4 regions of the Oceanobacillus sp. FSL K6-0127 genome follow, and region 4 is predicted to be linked to each of the others. Evidence: riboswitches for the same ligand, from Rfam matches in the RefSeq annotation. Region 4 holds a riboswitch; each other region holds the start of a gene.
What was found. A riboswitch is a leader RNA that binds a small molecule or an ion and turns the genes downstream of it on or off. The one in region 4 is predicted to bind S-adenosylmethionine.

Region 1: linked by a shared signal. The riboswitch ahead of MHH64_RS03790 (sodium:solute symporter family protein) and the one ahead of MHH64_RS09220 (cyclase family protein) in region 4 are both predicted to bind S-adenosylmethionine.
Region 2: linked by a shared signal. The riboswitch ahead of ssuE (NADPH-dependent FMN reductase) and the one ahead of MHH64_RS09220 (cyclase family protein) in region 4 are both predicted to bind S-adenosylmethionine.
Region 3: linked by a shared signal. The riboswitch ahead of MHH64_RS13035 (carboxymuconolactone decarboxylase family protein) and the one ahead of MHH64_RS09220 (cyclase family protein) in region 4 are both predicted to bind S-adenosylmethionine.

The regions. Positions count from the first base shown of each region.
Region 1 is NZ_CP150287.1:775,808-781,752, forward strand. Features, by position in the region: gene MHH64_RS03780 (2-hydroxycarboxylate transporter family protein) at 1-139, opposite strand, end outside; gene MHH64_RS03785 (glutathione ABC transporter substrate-binding protein) at 592-2,154, shown strand; SAM riboswitch class I at 2,231-2,338, shown strand; gene MHH64_RS03790 (sodium:solute symporter family protein) at 2,453-4,078, shown strand; gene MHH64_RS03795 (flagellin) at 4,526-5,275, shown strand; partial or broken gene MHH64_RS03800 (flagellin) at 5,622-5,735, shown strand; gene MHH64_RS03805 (hypothetical protein) at 5,795-5,945, opposite strand, start outside.
Region 2 is NZ_CP150287.1:3,634,198-3,640,142, forward strand. Features, by position in the region: gene MHH64_RS17930 (LLM class flavin-dependent oxidoreductase) at 1-710, opposite strand, end outside; SAM riboswitch class I at 798-904, opposite strand; SAM riboswitch class I at 1,032-1,138, shown strand; gene ssuE (NADPH-dependent FMN reductase) at 1,520-2,071, shown strand; gene MHH64_RS17940 (LLM class flavin-dependent oxidoreductase) at 2,106-3,479, shown strand; gene MHH64_RS17945 (hypothetical protein) at 3,546-3,872, opposite strand; gene MHH64_RS17950 (Stk1 family PASTA domain-containing Ser/Thr kinase) at 4,044-5,561, opposite strand; gene MHH64_RS17955 (ABC transporter ATP-binding protein) at 5,554-5,945, opposite strand, start outside.
Region 3 is NZ_CP150287.1:2,639,041-2,644,985, forward strand. Features, by position in the region: gene MHH64_RS13020 (YrrS family protein) at 1-336, shown strand, start outside; gene mtnN (5'-methylthioadenosine/S-adenosylhomocysteine nucleosidase) at 361-1,050, shown strand; gene sigK (RNA polymerase sporulation sigma factor SigK) at 1,136-1,840, opposite strand; SAM riboswitch class I at 2,336-2,442, shown strand; gene MHH64_RS13035 (carboxymuconolactone decarboxylase family protein) at 2,563-3,228, shown strand; gene MHH64_RS13040 (LLM class flavin-dependent oxidoreductase) at 3,297-4,664, shown strand; gene MHH64_RS13045 (sodium:pantothenate symporter) at 4,769-5,945, shown strand, end outside.
Region 4 is NZ_CP150287.1:1,819,434-1,825,378, reverse strand. Features, by position in the region: gene sspL (small, acid-soluble spore protein L) at 1-25, opposite strand, end outside; gene MHH64_RS09240 (acyl-CoA synthetase) at 93-1,697, opposite strand; gene MHH64_RS09235 (3'-5' exonuclease) at 1,867-2,481, opposite strand; gene MHH64_RS09230 (CBS domain-containing protein) at 2,507-3,244, opposite strand; gene MHH64_RS09225 (MBL fold metallo-hydrolase) at 3,316-4,245, opposite strand; SAM riboswitch class I at 4,426-4,528, shown strand; gene MHH64_RS09220 (cyclase family protein) at 4,628-5,380, shown strand; gene MHH64_RS09215 (5-methyltetrahydropteroyltriglutamate--homocysteine S-methyltransferase) at 5,402-5,945, shown strand, end outside.

The DNA.
Region 1 (5,945 bases), 1.0 Mb from region 4:
TAGAAGGAACGACATCAAGGTATAATCCTACTATTGCAGGTACTAATAGTAAAAGATATATTGGAAGTTTTATTCCGTAAATCTCTTGATTAAAATTATTATTCTTTCTTTTTGTATTCACAACATTTTCACTGCCCATTAATCCCACTCCTTTTTTAGATAAGTATTTCCCTAACAAACAAATTTTGATAGCGCTTTCTATTAATTGGAACGTATACTTGCTTTGATTTCTATTATCCATCATAAATATTAAGAATTATAATGTAAAACTAATATATTTGCTAATAAATATCAGAATATGTGATGTTATGATGTTTAGAATCTCATTGTAAGGAAAAAGAGCTATTCTCATAGTTAATTAGTTTGTAATTAAAAACATTGAATGCTATTATATATTCAATTCAAAGTAAATTCATCGGTATTATTGAATAATTGAATTGAGAGATAGACGTTGCTAGGAGGGGGATATAAACTGTTCTTAAAATAACTGAACAGATCATAATAGATACATAATTGATTGAGGATAATGGAGAGTAAACAATCATAGAAATTAAAAGTAGTAAAAATATCAACACGTGGAGTGTGGTTAAATTGAAAAAAGCATTATTATTTATTTTACTTATAGCTGGTTTATTGGTTATTTCTGCATGTGCTGGTGACGGAGCAGATGAATCAGAGAATGCAGAGGAACAAAAGGATCTGACAGTTGGATTAGCTGCAGAGCCAGTATCGCTGGATCCGCACGCTGCAAATGATGGTAACTCCTTATATGTGATGAATGCCATCTATGATACGTTGGTTGAACAAAACACAGATTTGGAGATTCAACCAGCTTTAGCTGAGAGCCTTGAACAAATTGAAGATACTGTCTGGGAAGCAAAGCTTAGAGAAGATGTTACGTTCCATGATGACAGTGCATTTAACGCGGAAGTAGTAAAAGCGAACCTGGATCGCGTTCTTGATCCTGATATGGGCTCACCGCTAGCCTTTTTATTCGATATGATTGATTCCGTGGAAGTAGTAGACGAATATACGGTACAGATTCATACAAAATATCCTTTTTCAGCATTGCCATCTCATTTGGCACATCCGGGCGGGCATATGATCAGTCTTGAGGCGATTGAAAAGGATAATGAAGCAATAGCTAATGGTGGAGAACCGTTTGCAACAGTTAATGAGAACCCAATCGGTACAGGATATTTCAAATATGATGACCGAACAAGTGGAGAACAAATAAAAGTTGTAAAAAATGAAGACTATTGGGGAGATAAGGCCGGTGTAAATTCGGTAACCTTTAAATTTGTCCCAGAGGATTTAACACGAATTGCAGAGCTGCAAACGGGTGATTCGGATATCATTTATCCAGTAAATACAAGCAATATTGACGAAGTGGATACGAATGAAGGTACACACGTTAAACAATCGGATAGCGCAAGTATGTCTTATCTTGGCTTCAATGTAGAAAAAGAACCATTTACAGATCCTAGGGTAAGACAGGCGATTGCAAAAGCAATTAATAAAGAAGAAATTATCGAAGGGGTACTAAATGGTGTGGCTTTACCAGCAAAAGGACCGCTCGCGCCTACCGTGTTTGGGTATGATGAGGATGTAGAGCCTATCGATTATAACATTGAGGAAGCAAAGGAACTATTAAAGGAAGCGGGCTATGAGGATGGTTTCAATGCGACAATCATGGCCTACGATACAAATACATCGGATATCGCGCAGGTTATCCAAGCAGAACTAAAAGAAATTGGTATCACTATTGACATTGAGATGACCGAAGTAGGAACTTATTTAGAAGTGACTGGTAATGGCGGTGTTGATATGTTTATCGGAAGCTGGGGGACTGTAACATTGGATGCGGATTACGGACTGTACCCGATGTTTCATTCAGCAAATGCCGGAAATCCAGGAAACAGGTCTTTTTATGCGAATGATGAGGTAGATGAGTTGCTGGAGGAGGCAAGACAAGAGGGAGCGGAAGAAGAAAGACTGCAACTATATAGTGAAGCACAACAAATAATTGTAGATGAAGCTCCAATCGTTCCACTTTACCATTCTGTATTGCTAGCTGGTTTAAGGGATGAAGTGAGTGGATTTTATCAGTATCCAAGTAGTTTCCCATTTTTGCGTGATGTAACGATTGATTGACAGATAAATTGAATTTTAAAATAACATTGACTTTTTCATCGTGAAGGTGTAATTTTAATACAATTGAATATTGAACTTCTTATCAAGAGAGGTGGAGGGATATGGCCCTTTGATACCTCGGCAGCGGGCTCAATTTATTGAGTACTGTGCCAATTCCATCAGACACTGGTCTGAAAGATAAGAAGAGGTGCCCTGAATTTATCTACCCTCTTCTTATGGAAGGGGGTTTTTGCTTTGTCTTTGTAATTGAATATTTGTTTGGAATAAGGTGATGTAAATATTAAGGGAGTGACTAGTTGTGACAGAATATGGTGTATGGACAATTATACTGGCATTAGGATATACATTTGCGCTCATATCGGCAGGGCAAATTGCCAAAAGACGTGTGACAAAGAAAGATAGTTATTTTGTTGGAAATCGGAATTTCAATAAATGGATTGTTGCGTTTTGTATAACTGGATTATTCTCGGGATCCACATTTATCTCTATTTTGGAGTTATCTTATTTAACCGGTATCTCCGCAATCTGGTATGGGGTGGCGGAAATGGTTCAAATATTTATTATTGCTTTGTTGATTATCCGTTCTTTCCGGAAAAAGATGCTTGTAACGGTTTCTGGTTTGATAGGAGATACGTATGGTAGAACGGCAAAAGGCTTATCAGGAGCAATTACTGCATTTGCCTTTCCCATGTGGTCCGTTGCCACGGCAATCGCATTTGCTTCTGCATTTCATGTGTTTACAGGTATTTCATTGAGTTTATCCGTTGCGTTTACTGCTATTTTACTTTTTATCTATTTACAAGCTGGTGGCATGTGGTCCATTGCCTTCACACAAACGATGAATATGTTTGCATTCGGATTAATGATCGTAATTGGAGTTGTTGCCTTTTTCATCAATCCCGGAATATCAGGTTTAGCTGCATTGAACATGGAGCGTCCAGAAATGTTTAACTTTGGAAGTGTCGGACTGCAAGTAATTGTCGTCTGGTTTGGGACGTTCCTCGTTAACGTCATTCTGGCTCAGGCTGCTTTCCAAATGGCATTATCCTCCCGCTCGCCAGAAGAGGGTCAAAAAGGACTTGTCATGGCTGGATTCATGGCGATTCCATTCATAGTCGGTGGCGTTATCTTCGGAATATCAGCTGCCACCGTTGTGCCGAATGCATCCACTGGACTTATCGCGATTCCCCAGTACTTGATGGAAGTCTTGCCTGCCCCATTAGTAGGTTTGTTTTTCCTTGGTGTATGGGGTTGTGCACTCGGATGGGGTGGACCTTGTCAGTTCTCAGGTGCCACAAGTCTCGGACGTGATGTGGGAAGTGCGATTAATCCAAATGCCACAGGGGACCAGCTTATTAAATATACGAAAATCTCGCTGCTGCTTTTAACCGGCCTGATGATTGCGTTTGGCTTATTGCGAACAGAGCAATCGGCATGGTGGAATGTATTTGCTTGGACGATACGAAATAGTGCCACGTTTGCACCGGTAGTAGCCGCATTATTCTGGCCGGTGGTAACGAAGCGAGCTGTAGTTGCTTCCTTGTTCACTGGATTTACTAGTGGACTGTTATGGTATTACCTGGGCGGCTGGCATCCACAGGAATTTTATCTAAACATACATCCGGTTTGGATTGGAAGCTCGGTTAATATCCTGACAATTACGTTGGTGACGTTGGCTAATAGAAGAACGAGTTTAAGATTGCGAAAAACAGATCGCTTTGGTTACTTGGGATTAATTGGAGGAGTAATTTTTACACTGGTTAATATTTTATACTTTGAACAGGCGTATAATAGTGGATTGTTTGGGTTGTTTATGTTTGTAGCTATATTGAGTTACTTTATAGCAGCAATTCGGTTTGTGAGGTTAGATGAGCGGGGAGCGGTAGTTGCAGAAGAACAGGAATACATTGCGTCCAACAGTTAAGAACATAACACCATTAAATTTCTAAAAGTTTATCTCCCGATTAATAGGGGTATAGATGATTTATCGCAATGAAAAGTAATGAGTAAAAGTGTTAATAGGGAATGGAGGTAGAATGAGTATGGATTTAATTATCACTGCTTTCGTTGTCTTGATTGGTGTCTTTGTATTAACCATTAGGGCGTTTACAGCAGTTTATAAAAATAGATTGAAGGATTCTAATTAGGAGAGAGATTTCTATTAAATAATGCATAAGGGCATCCTTCTTTAGGAGGAGGTCCTTTTTTGGGTAACCAAGTAGTACTGTGGTCTATTTATGACTAATCTACCGACATAATAAAAAGTTTAATAAAATTGCTAAAACATTCCTAAACCATGCCGATATAAATAATGAAGCGAGACACAAGGATGTGACTTGCTAAAAATTAAAAACATGGAGGTAGATTGATCATGATTATCAATCACAATATTTCTGCTCTTAACGCACATCGTCAATTAGGAGCAAACCAAGGTGCAACACAAAATTCATTGGAGAAACTTTCTTCAGGTCTTCGTATCAACAAAGCTGGAGATGACGCTGCAGGTCTTTCGATTTCTGAAAAAATGCGTGGTCAAATTCGTGGATTAGAAATGGCTGAGAAAAATGCTCAAGACGGTATTTCTATGATTCAAACTGCCGAAGGAGCTTTGAATGAGACTCATTCAATTCTTCAACGTATGCGTGAGTTAGCTGTTCAAGCTTCAAATGATACAAACGTGACAGATGATAGAGATGCAATTGGACAAGAATTGGCAGAACTTGGTAAGGAAATAACTCGTATAAAAGAAACAACACAATTTAACGAGCAAAATCTTTTAGATGGAACTGCTGGAGACGGAGCTGGAAGTGTTGTTTTCCAAGTTGGAGCTAACACAGACCAAACTATGACAGTTGATTTTGCTACAGCAGGAATAAATTTAACTGATATTGAAACAGCGGTAGGAACTTTAGATGGAACTAGTGTTGCTGATACAGCAACAGCAACAGCATTAATTGACACAATAGATACTCAAATTAAAAGTGTTTCATCAGGTCGTTCACTTCTAGGTGCGACTCAAAACCGTCTAGATCACACAATCAACAATCTAGGTACATCAGCAGAAAACCTAACTGCTGCAGAATCACGTATCCGTGACGTTGATTATGCCGAAGCTGCTTAAAGCTGAATGAGGCACAGTCGTCCTAACTGGTAACGGTTAGAGATTACGACCGGGTGAAATGCTGGAAAACCCTTAGAGCTCGTCTTACCACAACGCAGCTGGAAACAGTAATCGTGAAGGTTTGAAAAAAGATGAGATTGGGCAATCAGCAGCCGAGCTCCTGTGAGGAAACTTTGGAGAAGGTTCAACGACTAGAATAAACCACCTAACGTTTATGCTAAGGTGATGAAATTCGTAGGTGAATGATAGAGCCGCTAAGTCTATCAGAATCCGAAGTTCCCGGCCCCTACTAGAATTAGAGGGTGAAGATATAGTCTAGTCATTTGTTAAAGCAAATGTTCGCACGATGGCGAAAGAAATGATGGAGTTCACTAAGAACAACATTCTTTCACAAGCGGCACAATCTATGTTAGCTCAAGCTAACCAACAACCACAAGGTGTTTTACAATTATTACAATAAGATTAGCAAGTCTGGAAGAGACTCTAGCTTTGGCTAGAGTCTTTTTTAACAATACATATTTAAAATGTTAATGCATCAATAATTTCATTTTGCTCTTTAACATATTCATTCCAAATAGCGGTTGATACAATTTTTTCTATATGCAAATTATTGAAAAATTCATGGCTAATCTTAATTTTGTTCACTAGTGCTGAATCAATTAACTGATTA
Region 2 (5,945 bases), 1.8 Mb from region 4:
GCAGCCATACTAAATGATTGCAATGCTTCTTTTTCAGCCTTCTTTCTACGTCTCTTCATATCTTCAATTTTATTCCTAACTTCTTCCACCGTTCCGCCATGCATCACATATGCGTCACAATAAGCTGTAATAACTTGCTTTCCTTTTTCACTCTCACCACCAGCATATAAAATTGGATTTGGCCGTTGAACTGGCTTTGGTGATAAATTTGTATTTTTAATGTTATAAAACTTTCCATCATAAGAAAATGTCTCTTCCGTCCATAATCCTTTTAAAACTTCTAAAAATTCACTTGTACGATCATAGCGATCATTATGCTCTGTAAATTCTCCACCATACTGTTTGGCCTCTTCCTCCCACCAACCAGAGACAACATTTAAAGTGAATCGACCATTGCTAATTTGGTCAATATTTGCGGCCATTTTAGCAGTTACCGCCGGGTTATGGAATACCGGTCGGACAGCGGTCATAATTTCCATTTTCTCGGTAACAGCTGCCAGTGCTGCGGCAGTTGTCCATGCTTCAATAGAATCGGCTTCAATCCCTTTAATATCATTCAAATATAATTCAGCTATTAACGTTGTATCATAACCCCACGTTTCAGCGTGTTGAATGACTTTCTTTGCGTAATCAAATGTTGGTGGCATATTTTCATCCTCTACATTCCTTAGCCATCCACCAAAAATCGGTAACCAAAACCCATATTTCATTGTTCCATCTCCTCCTAACTTCTGTTCAACAAAAAACCTCTATTCTAGGATAAGAATAGAGGTTTTACATATTATGTATGTATGCTCTTCTTATCTTCCAAGCAGTCTGCTTGATGGAATTAGCACAGTATTCTTAAATGAACCTGTTGCCGAGGATTCTTTGGGCCATGTCCCTCCACCTCTCGTGATAAGATAAATCAAATAATGAAGTTGTTGGTTGAATAATAATATAAAACTTAAGAAATGTCAATCAATTAATTCTTATAATTCTTAGTTGACTTATATGATTTGATATATTAGAATATATCCAACAATTGAAAATTCTTATCAAGAGAAGCTGAGGGAACTGGCCCTATGACGCTTCAGCAACCACTAATTATTTTAGAAAGGTGCTACTTCCAGCAAGATTTTTTCTTGAGAGATAAGAGCTGATAAATGATGTAGTGTACCCTCTTTTCTCTTTTTAGAAGAAAAGGGGGTTTTTTACTCGTATTAAATATTTAGTACCTGTCAACTAAATTTAAACTGTGAACTAACTGCTTTGGTATGAGCAATTCCGCTAAATATACACAATGATCTAGCACTAGCGGTGGAAACAAACAGTGACTTCTGCCGGGGGACGGAGCCATAGTGAGACTTCAAAAACGACAGTTCAAAAAGGTTCACGGGTCACCCGAATAAAGCGTAGTGTGTTTCCGTAGCGAGTATACGTACCAATCCATCATTACAGATTAGTGCAGTTTCTCAAAAGTCTAATATTAACCAGTGTTTCGTAGAGTACAAATAAAAAGCTAAAGGAGAATGTTTACATGAGCGAGATTGTAATTCTATCCGGAAGTCCTTCTGAGTTTTCAAGATCTGAGCAGGTGCTTAAATATTTAGGTACTTTATTAGAAGGTGAGCAATTCTCAGTAACGCATATTTCTGTAAAAGATGTACCATATGAAGATTTATTTCAAGGAAATTTCAATAGTACTGCTGTTAAAGAAATTGCAGTCAAAATCCAACATGCCAAAGGACTAATCGTCGGATCACCAGTATATAAAGGAGCATATTCCGGTGTGCTAAAAGCTTTGATTGATATATTGCCACAGGATATTTTGAAACATAAGCCAGTACTACCGCTTATGACAGGTGGAAGTCCCTCCCATTTACTTGCTGTCGAATATACGTTAAAGCCAGTTCTTGCTACATTAAAAGCACATAATTTAAAAGGTCTTTACCTATTGGATAGACAGATTGATAAGCAAAATCCCCTTCCAATTATTGATGAAGATATTTTACAACGAACAAAAAAACAACTCTTTTACTTTGTTCAGCTTATAAATAATCCAGTTGCTAGAGAAGTTGTTACGTACTAAAGATGCTATTCAATAATAAAAAGGGAGAAATAATATGACAAAAAAGCGTATTTTTTTAAATGCTTTCGATATGAATACTCCGGGACATCAATCACCTGGACTATGGACACATCCAGATGATCAGTCGCATCGATACAAAGATAGTGCCTATTGGACTGAGCTTGCAAAAACATTAGAAAATGGAAGATTCGATGCAGTCTTTATTGCAGATGTATTAGGGACCTATGATGTATATGGTGAATCCCGTGATGCAGCAGTAAGAAATGGTGTGCAATCACCAGTTAATGATCCATTTCTAATTGTTCCATACATGGCAGCAGTGACAAAGCATCTGGGTTTTGGAATTACTGCTTCTGTGACACATGAGCATCCATACACATTTGCTCGTAAAATCAGTACGTTAGATCATTTAACAAATGGACGTATTGGCTGGAACATCGTTACCTCTTATTTAAAAAGCGCAGCTGTTAATATGGGATTAGAAGATCAGATTAATCATGATGAACGCTATAATATTGCGGAGGAATATTTGGAAGTTTGCTATAAGCTTTGGGAAGAAAGCTGGGAAGATGATGCGGTAAAGCTTGACAAAGAAAATCGCGTTTTTACAGATCCAAGTAAAGTTCATGATATTAACCATCAAGGAAAATATTACCGGGTCCCTGGTGCTCATCTATGTGAGCCTTCTCCCCAACGGACCCCTGTTCTTTATCAGGCGGGCGCATCCAAAAAGGGGCGTGCTTTTGCTGCTAATAATGCGGAGCTTGTTTTCATTGGCGCACCAACGATTGCAACAGCAAAAGCAACCGTGGATAAACTGCAAGAAGATATCGAACGGGCAGGAAGATCCAAAGAAGAAATAAAAATTCTTATGATGTTTGTACCGATTGTTGGCAAAACAGAAGCAGAGGCTAAAGAAAAATATAAAGACTATCAACAATATATAAGTGCAGAAGGTGCACTAGCACTATTCGGTGGGTGGACTGGAGTCGATTTATCCCAGTACGCAAAGGATCAAGAAATCAGTTATATCGAAAATGATTCGATTCGGTCCGCACTTGAAAATTTCACAAAAATCCATCCTGATCGACCATCAACAGTAGAGGATGTTATCCAAACAATTGGTATTGGTGGAATGGGAGCAACGGCAATTGGCGCTCCCGAACAGATTGCAGATGAGATGGAGCGATGGGTCAACGAAGCTGGTATAGACGGATTTAACATCGCATATGCCATTACTCCAGGGTCTTTTAAAGATTTCGTTGAGCTCGTTATACCTGTTTTACAAGAAAGAGGACTTGTTCAAACCGAATATGAAGGAAGTACTTTAAGAGATAACTTATTTGGAAAAGGCGATAAGCTCCTTGACACGCATCCTGGAAGGAAAAAACACTTGCTTGTAAAGTAGTAATAACTAAAAAGGAAAGCATGCCATTTCATTATAGGCATGCTTTTTTACTGGTGAGTTTACCATTCAATGTCTGTGCTCCTCACTATGTATTACTTCTTCCAAAAATGTTTCAGATTTCGTATGATCATGTTCATCACAGTAATAAACAACTGTTTTTATTTTATGAGAAATATCACATACATATGAATATCTAAGGAGGTTTTTCATATACGAACCCTCATGAGAACCTACTTCCAATACAGTTGTATCCGTACTATATTCTACCCAATTATGATGTGATGATTCCTTATCATTACTCTCATGCTCTATTACTTCTGCATTCACTGTATTATATGACACTGCTAGGACAATTACTTGGAGAAGAACCACTGCAAAAATCAATTTTTTCATCAATTCACCCACTAATTTAAAGTCATTAAATAATTTCTGCCGTTTTTTATGAAAATATACATTTAGATTCAATTCTCTTGTATGGAAATTAAAAACAGGAGCACTATCCCTATAAATGATAGTACTCCCATTATAACTTTAAAGGCTTCTCAGTCTAAAATAATATTGCTTTTATTTCTCATAAACCTCATCGCTCTCATCACTTTCCACAGATTGTTCCGGTCCGCCACCGACTACATAATCTTCCGGTGCATCCTCAAAGTAATCGGACGGATTCGGTGCTGCCGAAGCATTATTGCTTATACGGATTTCAACCGTATAAGTCATCCGAACAAATTCATTAAATACACCCATGTCCACGACGGTACCTTTCACTTCAGGGGAATCAACATATTTCACAATATAGTTAATATCGGCACCTTTCGAGTGATATTCTTCATAAAACAATCTTGGCAGATCGCCTTCTAACTGACCTCGAAAATCACGTAAATAAGGACTTCCTTCTGAATAAGTAACGGTAATATTCTTATTATCTTTATCTGTCAGCTTTGTTCCTGCCTCAACGGACTGTGAAATAAGTGTTCCGTATGAAACATCTGTGCTAAATTTATGTTTTACTGTCACGAGTAGATCAGGATAATTTGCCACAGCTTCTTCTGGAGTCAGCTCCCCAAAGTTCGGAACTTCAGTAGCTTCTCCCAATGAGACAACAACTTTCATTTTATCCCTTTTAGCAATTTTTTCATCTGGTGCTTCACTCTGACTAATAATATTCCCGGCTTCAATCGTGTCGGAATCCGATTCTTCATATGTCATTTCAATTTCATTGGTTTCTGCCCATTTTTCTACTTCTTCTTTGGCTACCCCAGCAAAATCAGGTATGTTGATATTCTTCTCGAAAACTTCTTTTCCTTTTGAATAATAGACAGCAGCACTATCTTTACGCTTGTATTCTGATTCATCAATGTTGCTATCCCTGATGGAAAACTGAATAAAGCCACCTTCTTCGATATCATCGCTATATTCTGTGACCATCTGCAAATTTTCTGCTTTATTTTCATCAATCCAGGTTTGCGCTTCCTCATGTGTCATCTCCGAAAAATCAACAAGCGGAATAACCTCTTCTGGGTCAGCTCCTAAGCTGCTAGTTAATTGAAGCGTTTTTCCTTTTCTAATCTTTTCTCCAGGAGATACACTTTGCGAAATAATCTGGTTTGCATCATACTCCATACTATATTCCTGCGCTAATTCAACCTCTACATCATTTTCACTTGCCCAAGAACGTGCTTCTGAAACAGGCTTGTCCACAAAATTTTCAACTTTCACATGAACAAGCATATAGTAAATGAAGAATATCAAAACACAAGCTAAGACAGTTCCAGAAATAATCAGCCACATCCGACGTCTTTTTTTCTTTCGATAATCCTGATCAATTTCTACTTCTTCTTCTGCGTCTTGACGGCGACTGCTTCTGGAAGAATTAGACTCTGACTTAAGCGGGGTATCACGCTCAGGTACTGTTTCTTCACTTTCCGCAGCAGAAGCTTGTTCTTCCTGCTTCCGCTGCGTTTCTATTTTTTCCTGCTTAACACTTTTCTCTTCTTTCTTATCTTTTATTTCTTTGTCTTCTTTTTCATTTACCAGATCATCATACTTGTCTTTATTAAACTTTGATAAAAAATCACTCATAGGAAGACAGTGCACCCTTCCTCAAATGGAAAGCCTGATCAGACTGTAAAGCAATTTCATTGGAGTGCGTTACCACAATGACACATTTCCCGTGTTCATGTGCCAATTTTTTAAAAATATCAATAATTTCCTGTTCCATCTCTTCATCAAGGTTTCCTGTAGGCTCATCAGCAAGAATTAATTCCACATTGGTCGCGAGAGCTCGGGCAATAGCCACACGTTGCTGCTCCCCCCCAGAAAGCTTATTAACGAAACGATCTGCTTTACTTTTTACAATACCAATATAATCTAGTAAATTATAAGCTACTGTCTTTGCATCTTCTGGAATTTCATTTTCCGTAATCGTCATAGGAACCAGTACATTTTCCACAGCTGTAAAGGTCG
Region 3 (5,945 bases), 820 kb from region 4:
ACAGAGTCCGCTGAACCTTCAGATGATAATGTTGCAGAAGCATATACTGGGGATTGGTCACCTGTTGGAACTGAACAAGAAGGTCCACATACAACAACATTTGATGAAGGCTCACAAGATCGAATCGAAATGCGAAGAGCAATTACACAAGCTACTGGTTTAACCGGAGATGATATGATTGAATGGTGGATTGAAAATGGTGGCGATCAAAAGGTAATTGCTACTGTATCTGACACAGCAGAAACGGAAGTATTTCGAGTATTTCTATCGTGGGTTGATAATGAAGGATGGCAGCCTACGAAGGTTGAAATTCTAATTGAAAATGATAAAAAATAGAAGTAGATTGATGGAGGATATAGTATGACAATCGGAATTATTGGTGCAATGGATGAAGAAGTTGCACTATTATTAGACCAGATGACAGAAAAACAAGAACAAACAGTAGCAAATTGCTTATTTGTTCAAGGGAAATTACAGGATAAATCTGTAGTTCTGTTAAAATCAGGGATTGGGAAAGTGAATGCGGCAATGGCTACTACCATCATGCATGAACGTTTTGCACCAACACATGTTATTAATACAGGATCTGCTGGCGGTTTTGCTAGCAATCTGGAAGTGGGAGATATCGTCATTTCTACTGAGGTTGTCCATCATGATGTTGATGTAACTGCCTTTAATTATAGCTATGGACAGGTGCCTGGACTACCTCCAATGTACAAGGCAGATAAAACGTTAGTTGAAAAAGCAGTAGCTGCAGTAAAAAATATGGATATAAATTGTGAACAGGGAATTATTGCAACTGGTGATTCGTTTATGGAAGATGCCGAGCGTGTTGCATTTGTTCATGAAAAATTTCCGACGATGCTTGCTTCAGAGATGGAAGCAGCAGCTGTTGCACAGGTTTGCCATCAGTATAACAAGCCATTTGTTATTATTCGTGCATTATCTGATATTGCCGGAAAAAAATCGTCCATCTCGTTTGATCAATTTCTTGAAACAGCGGCTAAAAATGCAGCCCAGCTCATTATCGCTGTAGTTAAGAGTTTATAAACGAGAATTAAATAAAAAGCAAAAGCCCAGAGACAATGATAAATTCATGTTTCTGGGCTTTTTTATCATTTGGAAGCCTTCCAAATTAATTATTGCGCTCTTTTCGATAGTACTCATGAAACACTTTCATGAGCGCTCTTTTTTCAATTCGTGAGACATAGCTTCGTGATATGTTTAGCTTTTTCGCGATTTCTCGCTGTGTCATTTCGTTATAGTCATTTAATCCATAGCGATAAACAATTACCTCTCGCTCTCGTTTATCGAGAACAGAAAAATACTTTTGCATTTTGGCGATCTCCATATTCAATTGGATGTATTCAATTACATTATCATTCTCTGCCTCAAGAATATCAATTAGACTGATTTCATTGCCTTCTTTGTCTTGACCAATTGGATCGTGCAAGGAAACGTCTTTTTTCACTTTTTTTAATGCGCGAAGGTGCATCAATATTTCGTTTTCAATACAACGAGCAGCATATGTTGCCAATTTTGTTCCCTTATCTGTTGAGAAGCTTTCGACCCCTTTTATAAGACCAATGGTTCCAATTGAAATTAAATCCTCCATATCCTCACCAGTATTCTCAAACTTTTTTACAATGTGAGCAACAAGTCTTAAATTATGTTCAATAAGTTTGTTTCTGGCTGTTTCACTTCCATTTTGCATTTCCTCGATGTATTTCGCTTCTTCATCAGAGGGTAATGGTTGCGGGAATGCATGGTTTTTTACATAAGAAACAAAAAAGAGGGCTTCCTTAATTAGAAGAGCAAGCACAGATAAAATCCCGGACAAACGCAATCACCTCCTAAGTGAACAGTCTGCTTCAAGATTGGGCTTTTGCCTATATAACATCTTTATGACTTAAAGAGAGGATTCGTGTCTGTCCACGAAAATTTGTTATGGAAACAGGCTTTTTAAGGTTTTAGTTGATTTGATAACGGACTTATTCATCAAATACTTTGTGAAAAGATAAAGGTTGGTTTGTAACTCGTACCTATATTACATACTAGCGATAAGATTAAAAAAACGTTCATCGCATCCAATAAATGGGTGCAGTAGGTGGTCAAGAGGATTGGATTATTGGAGTAGCACAGGAGCTAGCAAAGCAATAGATTTTGACGATATAACTTTGGAATGAGCACGTTACAATAAATAGTTTCATATAGGTCAAATGAACGTCATCTTACGCTAAATATCTAACTTTTGTATTAAATTCAAAAAACAGAGTTGACATGATTCGTTACCAGGTGTATGATGTGAACAATTCCTATTAATTGAATATGATTTTTCTTATCAAGAGTCAGGGGAGGAACTGGTCCTACGATCCTGCGGCAACCGTTACAATGATGTAACAAGGTGCTAATTCCAGCAAGCAAATGCTTGAAAGATGAGATGAGTGATTTAGAACCTCTTCCTCATCAGAAGAGGTTTTTTCATTTGATTAAAAACCAAGTAATATCATGGGAAAGATTATATTGCGATGAATAGGTAAATTTGAAAAGGGAGCGAAGAAAATGGGTGTAACAAAAACAGATAGCTTGTACAGAAAGGATTATTTTGGAAGGCTTCAGGAACTAAAGAAATATGCACCAGATGCGTTCGAGTCATTTTTTGCTTTTAATAATCGAGCATTGGCTGAAGGGGAATTATCCGTAAAGTTAAAGGAATTAATTGCAGTTGCTGTGGCACACATTACTGGATGTCCGTATTGTATTGATTTACATGTGAAAAATGTCAAAAAGCAGAAAGCAAGTAAGGAAGAGGTGGCAGAGGCGATTTTCGTTGCAACAGCATTAAAGGCGGGATCAGCTGCGGCACATGGAGTAAATGCACTAAATGCTTACGATGGAAATAGTGACGAGGAATTGTATAAAGCATCGTATTTCAACCGAATAAAGGAATTTTCTAAGTTGAACGATGAAACCTTTAAGGCATTTTTAAATTTTGATCACCATTCCATAAAAGCAGAAAACTTAAGTGAAAAAGAAAAAGAGTTAATTGCAGTTGCTTGTGCACATACAACAGGTTGTGCGTATTGTATTAATTTGCATACGAAAAATGCAAAAAATACAGGAGCAAACTTAGCAGAGATTTCTGAAGCAATTTTTGTTGCTGTAGCACTGAAAGCTGGATCGGCAATCGCACATAGTGTAAATGCCTTAAACGCTTTTGACGAGTAGTATTGTTTCTGATAATCGTGCGAGCAGTAAAGCCATATCTAAGCAAATTTATAGGAGGAGTGTTCCAGTTGGAAAAACAAATTCATCTGAACGGCTTTGTACAAAATTCACCATCGCCTCATTCCATGGGGTTATGGAAACATGAAAAAGATAAGGGGGCTTTTCATAATCGAATTCATTATTGGACAGAAACAGCGCAAGTGTTAGAGCGAGGAAAATTTGATGCCGTATTTATTGCCGATGTGCTAGGCACGTATTCTGTTTATGGTAGTAATCATGATGCTGCAATTAAGCATGCTGTGCAATTGCCGGCACATGATCCATTAATGCCAATTGCAGCTATGGCAGCGGTCACAAAGCACATCGGATTCGCTCCAACGATTTCAGCAACCTATGCCCAGCCATACGCACTTGCACGCCAGCTTTCAACACTGGACCATTTGACCGAAGGAAGAATTGCTTGGAATGTAGTCACATCGTATTTAGAGAGTGAGGCAATTAATCTGGGCCTGTCAGGTAGATTGCCTAAAAATTTACGCTATGACCGTGCTGATGAATTTCTTGAAGTCGTTTACAAGTTATGGGAACACAGCTGGGAAGACGAAGCGGTTGTTTATGACAAGGAGACGGATACCTTTGCAGATCCTAAAAAAGTACATACGATCGATCACACAGGTGAATTTTATCATGTACCTGGTCCACATTTGACGGAGTCATCACCACAACGGACTCCAGTACTTTTTCAAGCTGGTGCTTCTTCGAGAGGAAGAGATTTTGCAGCCAAACACGCTGAAGCAGTTTTCACAAAGGGACATTCACTGGAAGCAATGAAAAATTACGCTGCAGATATTCGAAAACGTGCAGTAGAGCAGGGAAGAAATGCAACGGATATTCGTATTTTTCCAATGGTTCTTCCCATTATTGGTTCTACAGAGGAAGAAGCATTTGCTAAATACGAGAAATTAAAAAGCCTTGTTAGTTATGAGGGGACAGCTGCATTGCTTTCTGGGCATACAGGTATCGATCTATCTAAATATAATCCGGATCAGTATTTAGATGATATGGAAACAGAAGCAGTACAGGGGAATTTAGACATGTATACAAAGGATCCCCAAAAAAGGTGGACACTTCGTGAGGCACTTCAAAATCATGGTCTAGGCAATGGCACGGCAAAATTTATTGGCACACCAGAACAAATAGCAAATAAATTACAGAAATGGGCTGTTGAGGCTAACGTAGATGGTTTTAATATTGCACAATCGTATTCATTAGAAACTTTTCGGGAATTTGTTGACCATGTTGTACCTGAATTACAAAGGCGAGGAATATATAGAACAGATTACGAAGGTAATACATTAAGAGAAAATCTTTTTGAAACCAAAAGTCCATATTTGCCCAACAATCATCCGGCAAGAAAATTGAAATTACATGTATAAGGTGTGATGGTATTTTTAAATTCTTATACTTACATTCAAAAACCAAGCACATAGTGTTTTTACTACGATTAATTAGCTGATAATTCAGAGAAAGGGGTCAGTGCATGCAAGCTACCACATTATATACATGGATAGGTTTTTCACTCTTTCTTGTGGTTATGCTTTTTCTTGGTTATATTGGCGCCAGAAAAACGAAAAATGTCCGTGATTTTGCAACTGGAGGAACAACGTTAGGACCAGTCATCTTAGGCCTATCTTTTGCTGCAACCTATTTGAGCGCTGCAACCTTTCTAGGATATCCAGGATGGTCTTATGACTGGGGTCTATCTAACTTATGGCTTTTCTTAGCAATGATAGGTGGCGGCCCAATAGGAATGCTAATGGTTGCAAAAAAGGTAAGAAAGTTGAATACCAAACAAAAATCACTATCATTACCAGACTGGCTTGGCGATTTTTATAATAGTGATATTTTGCGAGTGGGAACAGGGTTAATTTTACTTTTTAATATTTTTTACATAGCTGCGCAATTTGTAGCTGGTGCAAGGATATTTGAGTATCTGCTTGGTATGAATTATTCAACAGGTTTGATTCTTATTACGGCTATTGTGGTGTTATATGTGTTTGCAGGTGGCGCACTTGCGGATATCTATACAGATGCTGTACAGGTAATTATGATGGCTATTGCTGGATTAGCAGTATTTATTTCAGGGATTGTTATATTTTGGGATGGGGGAGTCACTGCAACTTTTGCAGGTATTGTTGATAATTTAGCTGCGCAGGATGGTAACCTTGTTAAGGTTTTTAATCCGGAATCACTACATTTTTATTCAATCGGACCGGTAATAGGTGCCATAACAATCCAGTGGGCTTTTGCCTCGGCACCCCATTTATTTAATAAGGTATTGGGTTTGAAAAGAGAAAGTGATTTAGGAAAAATGATTTTAGTTTATGTTATAACAGCTTCCCTATGTGTGTTAGTACTGTTTGGTGGATTGTATAGCAGAGTAGCTATTGGTAGTGGAACAGAAACAACTGACTTAGCCCTTATGGAGTATATCGCATGGGCATTCCCAGCAATTTTTGTTGCGATATTTGGTGTAGTTATACTTGCTGCAGCTATGTCAACGACTGATGGGTTATTTGTATCGATTTCAACCGTATTTGCTAATGATATTTTTCTTAAATTTCTAGTGAAACGCGGATATGTAAATGTGAGTGAAGAAAAGGCGCAACAAATCGCTCTTCTCATTAGCAGATGGAGTGTTCCACTAGTCGGATTAG
Region 4 (5,945 bases):
TCCAATTTTCATTTTTATTTGCCATTTGAAACACCTCCAAGATTTAGTGTTTCAAATTCGTTTCATTGTATACGAACAATTTGGCTAATCCTTTATTGTGCTGCCAATCCTTCATATTTATCTCTCAAGGAACGCTTCAGCACTTTCCCACTAGGATTTTTCGGTAGTTCGTCCGTAATCTCAACATACTTCGGAACTTTGTATTTCGCCAATTTGTCTGTACAAAATTGAATTACCCTTTCTTTTGTTACTTCTGCTCCTTCTTTTGGAACAACAATCGCTGTCACCGCTTCAATCCAATAAGCGTCCGGTATACTAATTACAGCGACCTCTGAAACCCCTTCTAACTGATAAATGATTTCCTCAATTTCTCTGGAAGAAACATTCACTCCACCAGTATTTATCATGTCTTTTTTGCGATCTACAATTGTAATATAGCCTTCCTCATCCATTACACCTAGATCACCACTATGAAACCAGCCGTTTCGAAATGCCTCTGCCGTTTTTTCTGGTTCGTGTAGATAACCTTTCATGGCATGCGGTGTACGGTGGACAATTTCTCCCACCTCGCCGCGCGGTACCTCCTTATCTGCTTCATCTACAATTTTCGTCTGGACATTTAATGTCGCTTTGCCTGCTGAACCCAACTTCCGTAACTGATCTTCTGGTTGAAGTGCGGTGGCAAGGGGCGCAACTTCTGTCTGACCATAAAAGTTCCAAAACTTTGCGCTTGGTAAACGTACCGAGAGCTCCTTTAAAATTTCCATTGGCATTATGGCTGCACCGTAATAGCACTTTTCAAGGGAGCTTAAATCACGCTTATCAAAATCTGGATGGCGTAATAATCCAATCCATACAGTTGGGGGACAAAATAGCTGTGTTGCTTTTTCTTCCTCAATTGTCCTTAAAATTAATTCCGGGCTTGCTGATCCTAGAATAATCCCACTAGATCCTAGGTAAACGCTCGGCCCCAAAAAAACATGCAGTTGTGCACTATGATATAACGGCAATGCATGGATTGCGATATCTTCCGTCCCCATTTTACCATCTACAATACTGCTGAGGTATTCACTAATAAGGCTTTTATGTGTAAGCATGACTCCTTTAGGCCTTGATTCCGTTCCACTTGTATATAAAACTTGCACGAGATCATCATCAAGAATATCTGCATCCATTAATTGAGTGGACATCCCTTCTTGTGCTTGGGATAATGGCTTCCATCCTTTATTTTCATCATTATAAGGAAGGGTTATATCCATCAGATAACGGTATTTAATATTCTGTTTGCCAACAGAGTGATCGAGTAAGCCTGCGTATTCCTCTGAAGCAATAAAACCATTAACATCAGCATGCTCTACAATATACTGCACATCTTCTCGATTAAGCATATAGTTGATTGGAATCATAACCGCTCCAATTCGTGCAAGCGCATAATTTACTACAACAAAATCAAGGCTGTTTTTAGACATGACCGTAATCATATCTCCCTTTTTCATGCCATCTGCTAAAAATGCATGTGCTGTCTGATTAACAATGTTATCAAGCTCTTCATAGGTTAACCGTTTGTTTTGATAAGCGAATGCAAATTTAGTCGGGGTTCTTTCTCTCGTACGAGCTAATAAATCTCCTAATGTGTTTCTTCTTGCTCTTTGCAGCAATTTATCCAAATCAGTTTGTACATTTGTATTGGTATTCATCCTACCACTCCCTCAATGGTATCATGATGGCAAGCCTGTTGAATATTCTATCTATTATTTTAATTCAGTTAATTAAAGATAGCAAGTTGCAGTACTCATTCAAGTATATTTATTCGTAAGCATAAAAAAATGCTAGAACAATCATTGCAGATATTCTAGCATTTTTAATTTACTTTAAATATAGTCTTGTACTTCCTTTTACACGTTTCATTTTTGGCGGATAATAGCCACGGTCATAAATTTTTCCATTTGTCATGCTGCACTTTTCTAAAAAACGGTCAAGAGAGTTTGTTTTGGTATCCCGTAATGCTTGAATCATCACTTGCGCAGCGACTCTAGCGTCTTCTAGTGCGTGGTGATGTTCAAACTGAAGGTTATGATAGTTCGCAAGTGTGTTTAATTTATGGTTCTCCAATTCCGGCCAAAGCTTTTTAGCGATATTTACGGTACAAAGGTAGTCCATGTCAGGATATGAGAGCTTGTAATAATCAAGTGTATTGCGAATCACACTCATATCAAAGCTTGCATTATGTGCGATTGTTAGGTGGTCGTTTAAGTAATTCCGCAATGTCGGCCAAACCTCTGCAAATGTAGGAGCATCAGCAACATCATGCTCAGTAATCCCATGAATATACGTATTGAATGATTTAAATTCCATTAATGGATTGATAAGGCTGTAGAATTCATCTATTATGCCATGCTCATTGGCTACTACTAAACCAACCGCACAAGGACTAAAACGTTTTTCATTAGCAGTTTCAAAGTCTATTGCTACAAACTCCATAGCTGTCCCCTTTCGTATTGCATACTCAAATCTCCATAATATCCCAATTGGTAACAATCCCAACTAGTCCTCCACTGGAGCTTCCTTCCTTTGTAATCAATAATGCTTCCAATCGATTGCCTTTTCCAATTTGCTCCTTAAAAATTTCCTTTGCTTCATATACAGATGTCTCCTTTGATATGAATCTAAAGTTATCCCTTTTTTCACATTCCAAGACCTCTACTAATCTTGCATCTAATAGAGAGGTTAATCGATTTTCGATACCTTTCGAAAACCATTTTGTAATTCCTTTATGCGTAATTAACCCCTGAAACACATTACCACTGTATACTGGAAACTTCGTAATCCCTTGCTTATTAACGACTTCTAGTACATTCGATAATGGCTCGGTTTCTTGAAAGCATACGACCTTACGAATAAAAAGCGGGTCTACTTTTCTAGGCTTTAAAAGTTCAATTTCAATTGCTTCTATCCGTTCTACAACGGAATCATGTGGCTCTGCAATAGTATACATGAGATCCGTCTTGTTATGTACAATAGCATTTCGTAACTCAGCAAATTCAAGCAGGTCATCTTGAAACTGTTTTATCAACGCATTTGATTTACCCAGGACTTTAACAGCTCTTGAAAACCCCATTTCTTTCTTAATAAGCAAAGCTTTTAAGCCCTTTTCGATTCGATTGAACGCCGTCAAAAAACGATCTGAGTTTCGATGCACGACAGTTTCATTTTGTTTTAGTATCGGATTGTTAACACGATTCACTTTCCGCCCTCCTTATTCTTTTTCTCTCTTCTACATACCAGTGATTTCGTACACTCAAATATTACGACTGGTTAATGCTGAAAATAAACTTTCTCATTATCATAAAATCGGTGTATCTTATCCATAGACTCTAAGTATATTAGTCTTGTTAAAGTCGCCATAAATGGGCTAACAAAGTGACTAAATTTTAGGCTGCCATAAATTTTTTCACACACTTCGGCTGCTGTCAAAGTCTCTGCTTTCACAATGCTTTCAACCTCATTTAACCGACGCTCATGTCCTTGAATCAATGTTTGTACACGTTCACTCAAGCGATGGATATTCTCACCATGCCCTGGTAAGGCTAATGCTGTCGGATAATGCTGCATCCGCTCAACGGATGCAAAATAATCGTTTAATGGATTGAATTCCTCCCCTGTCCACAAACCGATTACAGGAGAAATCTTATTTAAAATATGGTCGCCAATTAGCATTAGCTTCCTGTCTTTTTGATAAAAGCAATAGTGATCCGGAGCATGACCCGGTGTCCAAACAACCTCAAAACACTGATTCCCTAACAGGATGGTATCAGTTTCATCAAAGAATCCATCTGGTTCAAATTCATAGATAAAGGAATCATTACCTATTCTGCCAGGCAAATTCGGCCCACCATGCATATGAAGCAAATCAGCAAGATTTTCTTTAATTCTCTTCTTATCACGATGTTTCAGCATTTCCTTATACCCGAGTTTCGATGTGTAAACGGGAACTCCCTTTTTCTCCTGAAACCATCTCGCTAGACCAATATGGTCCTGATGTGTATGTGTTAAAACAACCTTTTTCACTTCAACACCAGTATCAAATAGCGCTTCCCAAGTCGCAATTGCTTCCTCTGAATAAATCCCTGTATCAATAACGGTATAGCCATTCTCTCCTTTGACAAGATAGCTATTTACCTCTTGCATTCCTCCTGGAAAACGAACGACTAGCTTTTCTATACCCTCACTTACATTAACTAACAAAATATCATCCCCATTGTACAAAGCTCCTTCTATACTATTAATTTTAGCGTTGATCAGTTAGATTGCAAGAATCTCTAACTTTTGCAATTTTTTTCACGCTACATGTAATATTCTTAATTTTAATGGTTGACATTCAGAATCGTATGGAGTATTCTAATTATTAATTTCATACAAAAAACTTTCTTATCCAGAGAGGTGGAGGGACTGGCCCTATGATACCTCGGCAACAGACTTTTTAAGTACTGTGCCAATTCCAGAAGCAATGATTGCTTGAAGATAAGAAGAGATATTAGACGATACGGTGCCTAACCTCTTCTTATTTTTAAGAAGAGGTTTTTTCTTTTCTTTAAAGAAGTTTTAAAAAACTACTGGAGGGGATTAAATGGCAACGGTTCAAGCAGGAACAGAATTACAACAGGCAATTGCGTTACTGAAAAAGAAAAATTGGGTAGACCTCACGCACGCATTCGGGCCAAACTCACCACATTTCGCAGCATTTGACGATGCCGAATTCAAAACACTTTTCACACATGATGATGGCTTTTTCGCACAACGATTTACCTTTCCTGGACAATACGGCACACACATTGATGCACCAATTCATTTTGTACAGGATCAACGTTATCTTGAAGAGCTTGAATTAAAGGAACTTGTTTTACCGCTTGTGGTGATCGATAAGTCAAAGGAAGCTTTAGAAAATAATGACTTCACCTTATCGAAAGAAGATATTCTAGCATTTGAAGCAATAAATGGTGAGATTGAAGCAAGTACATTTGTAGCGTTACGAACCGACTGGAGTAAACGTTGGCCAGATAAAACTGCTTTTGAAAATAAGGACGAAGCTGGTAATAGTCACTTGCCTGGATGGGGAATTGACGCATTGCGATTTTTATTTGAAGAAAGAAACGTAAATGCTGTCGGTCATGAAACATTTGATACAGATTCCTCCATCGATGTCCGAAAGAATGGCTCACTCATTGGCGAGTATTATGTGCTGGAGCAAGATACATACCAAATCGAGCTTCTAACCAATTTAGATAAAGTACCAACAAAAGGTGCTTATATCTTTAATATCGTTGCCAAACCAGAAAAAGCAACTGGATTCCCAGTAAGATCTTTTGCAATATTACCTTAATAAAAATATGGAGGGATTTTCATGACGAAAACATTAATTAAAGCACCATTTAAAGCAGATCACGTAGGAAGTTTATTACGACCGGAAAGGGTTCATAAAGCGAGAAAGGATTTTAAAGAAGGAGCTATTCCGGCAAGTGAGCTTCGTACGATTGAGACAGAGGAAATTAAGCGAGTGGTTGATAAACAAATTGAAGTTGGCCTTCAGGCTGTAACCGATGGGGAGTTTCGCAGAAGATTTTGGCATACAGATTTCTTAGAGCATTTTATTGGTATTGAAGGCTATGTACCAGATCATGGATTTAAATTTGTGGACGTGGAAACGGAAAAATACGACGTGCGCAATGTTGGAAAAATAGCATTTAACCCAGACCATCCATTCATCAAAGATTTTATTGAGTTTAAAGAAATTGTTGGTGACAGGGCTGTCGCAAAACAAACGATTCCAAGTCCAAATCAGTTATTCAATGCTGGGATTCGGAATGCAGATGTCTATCCAGACATTGAGGAATATGCACATGATATTATCGTCGCTTACCGTGATGCGATAAAAGCATTTTACGATG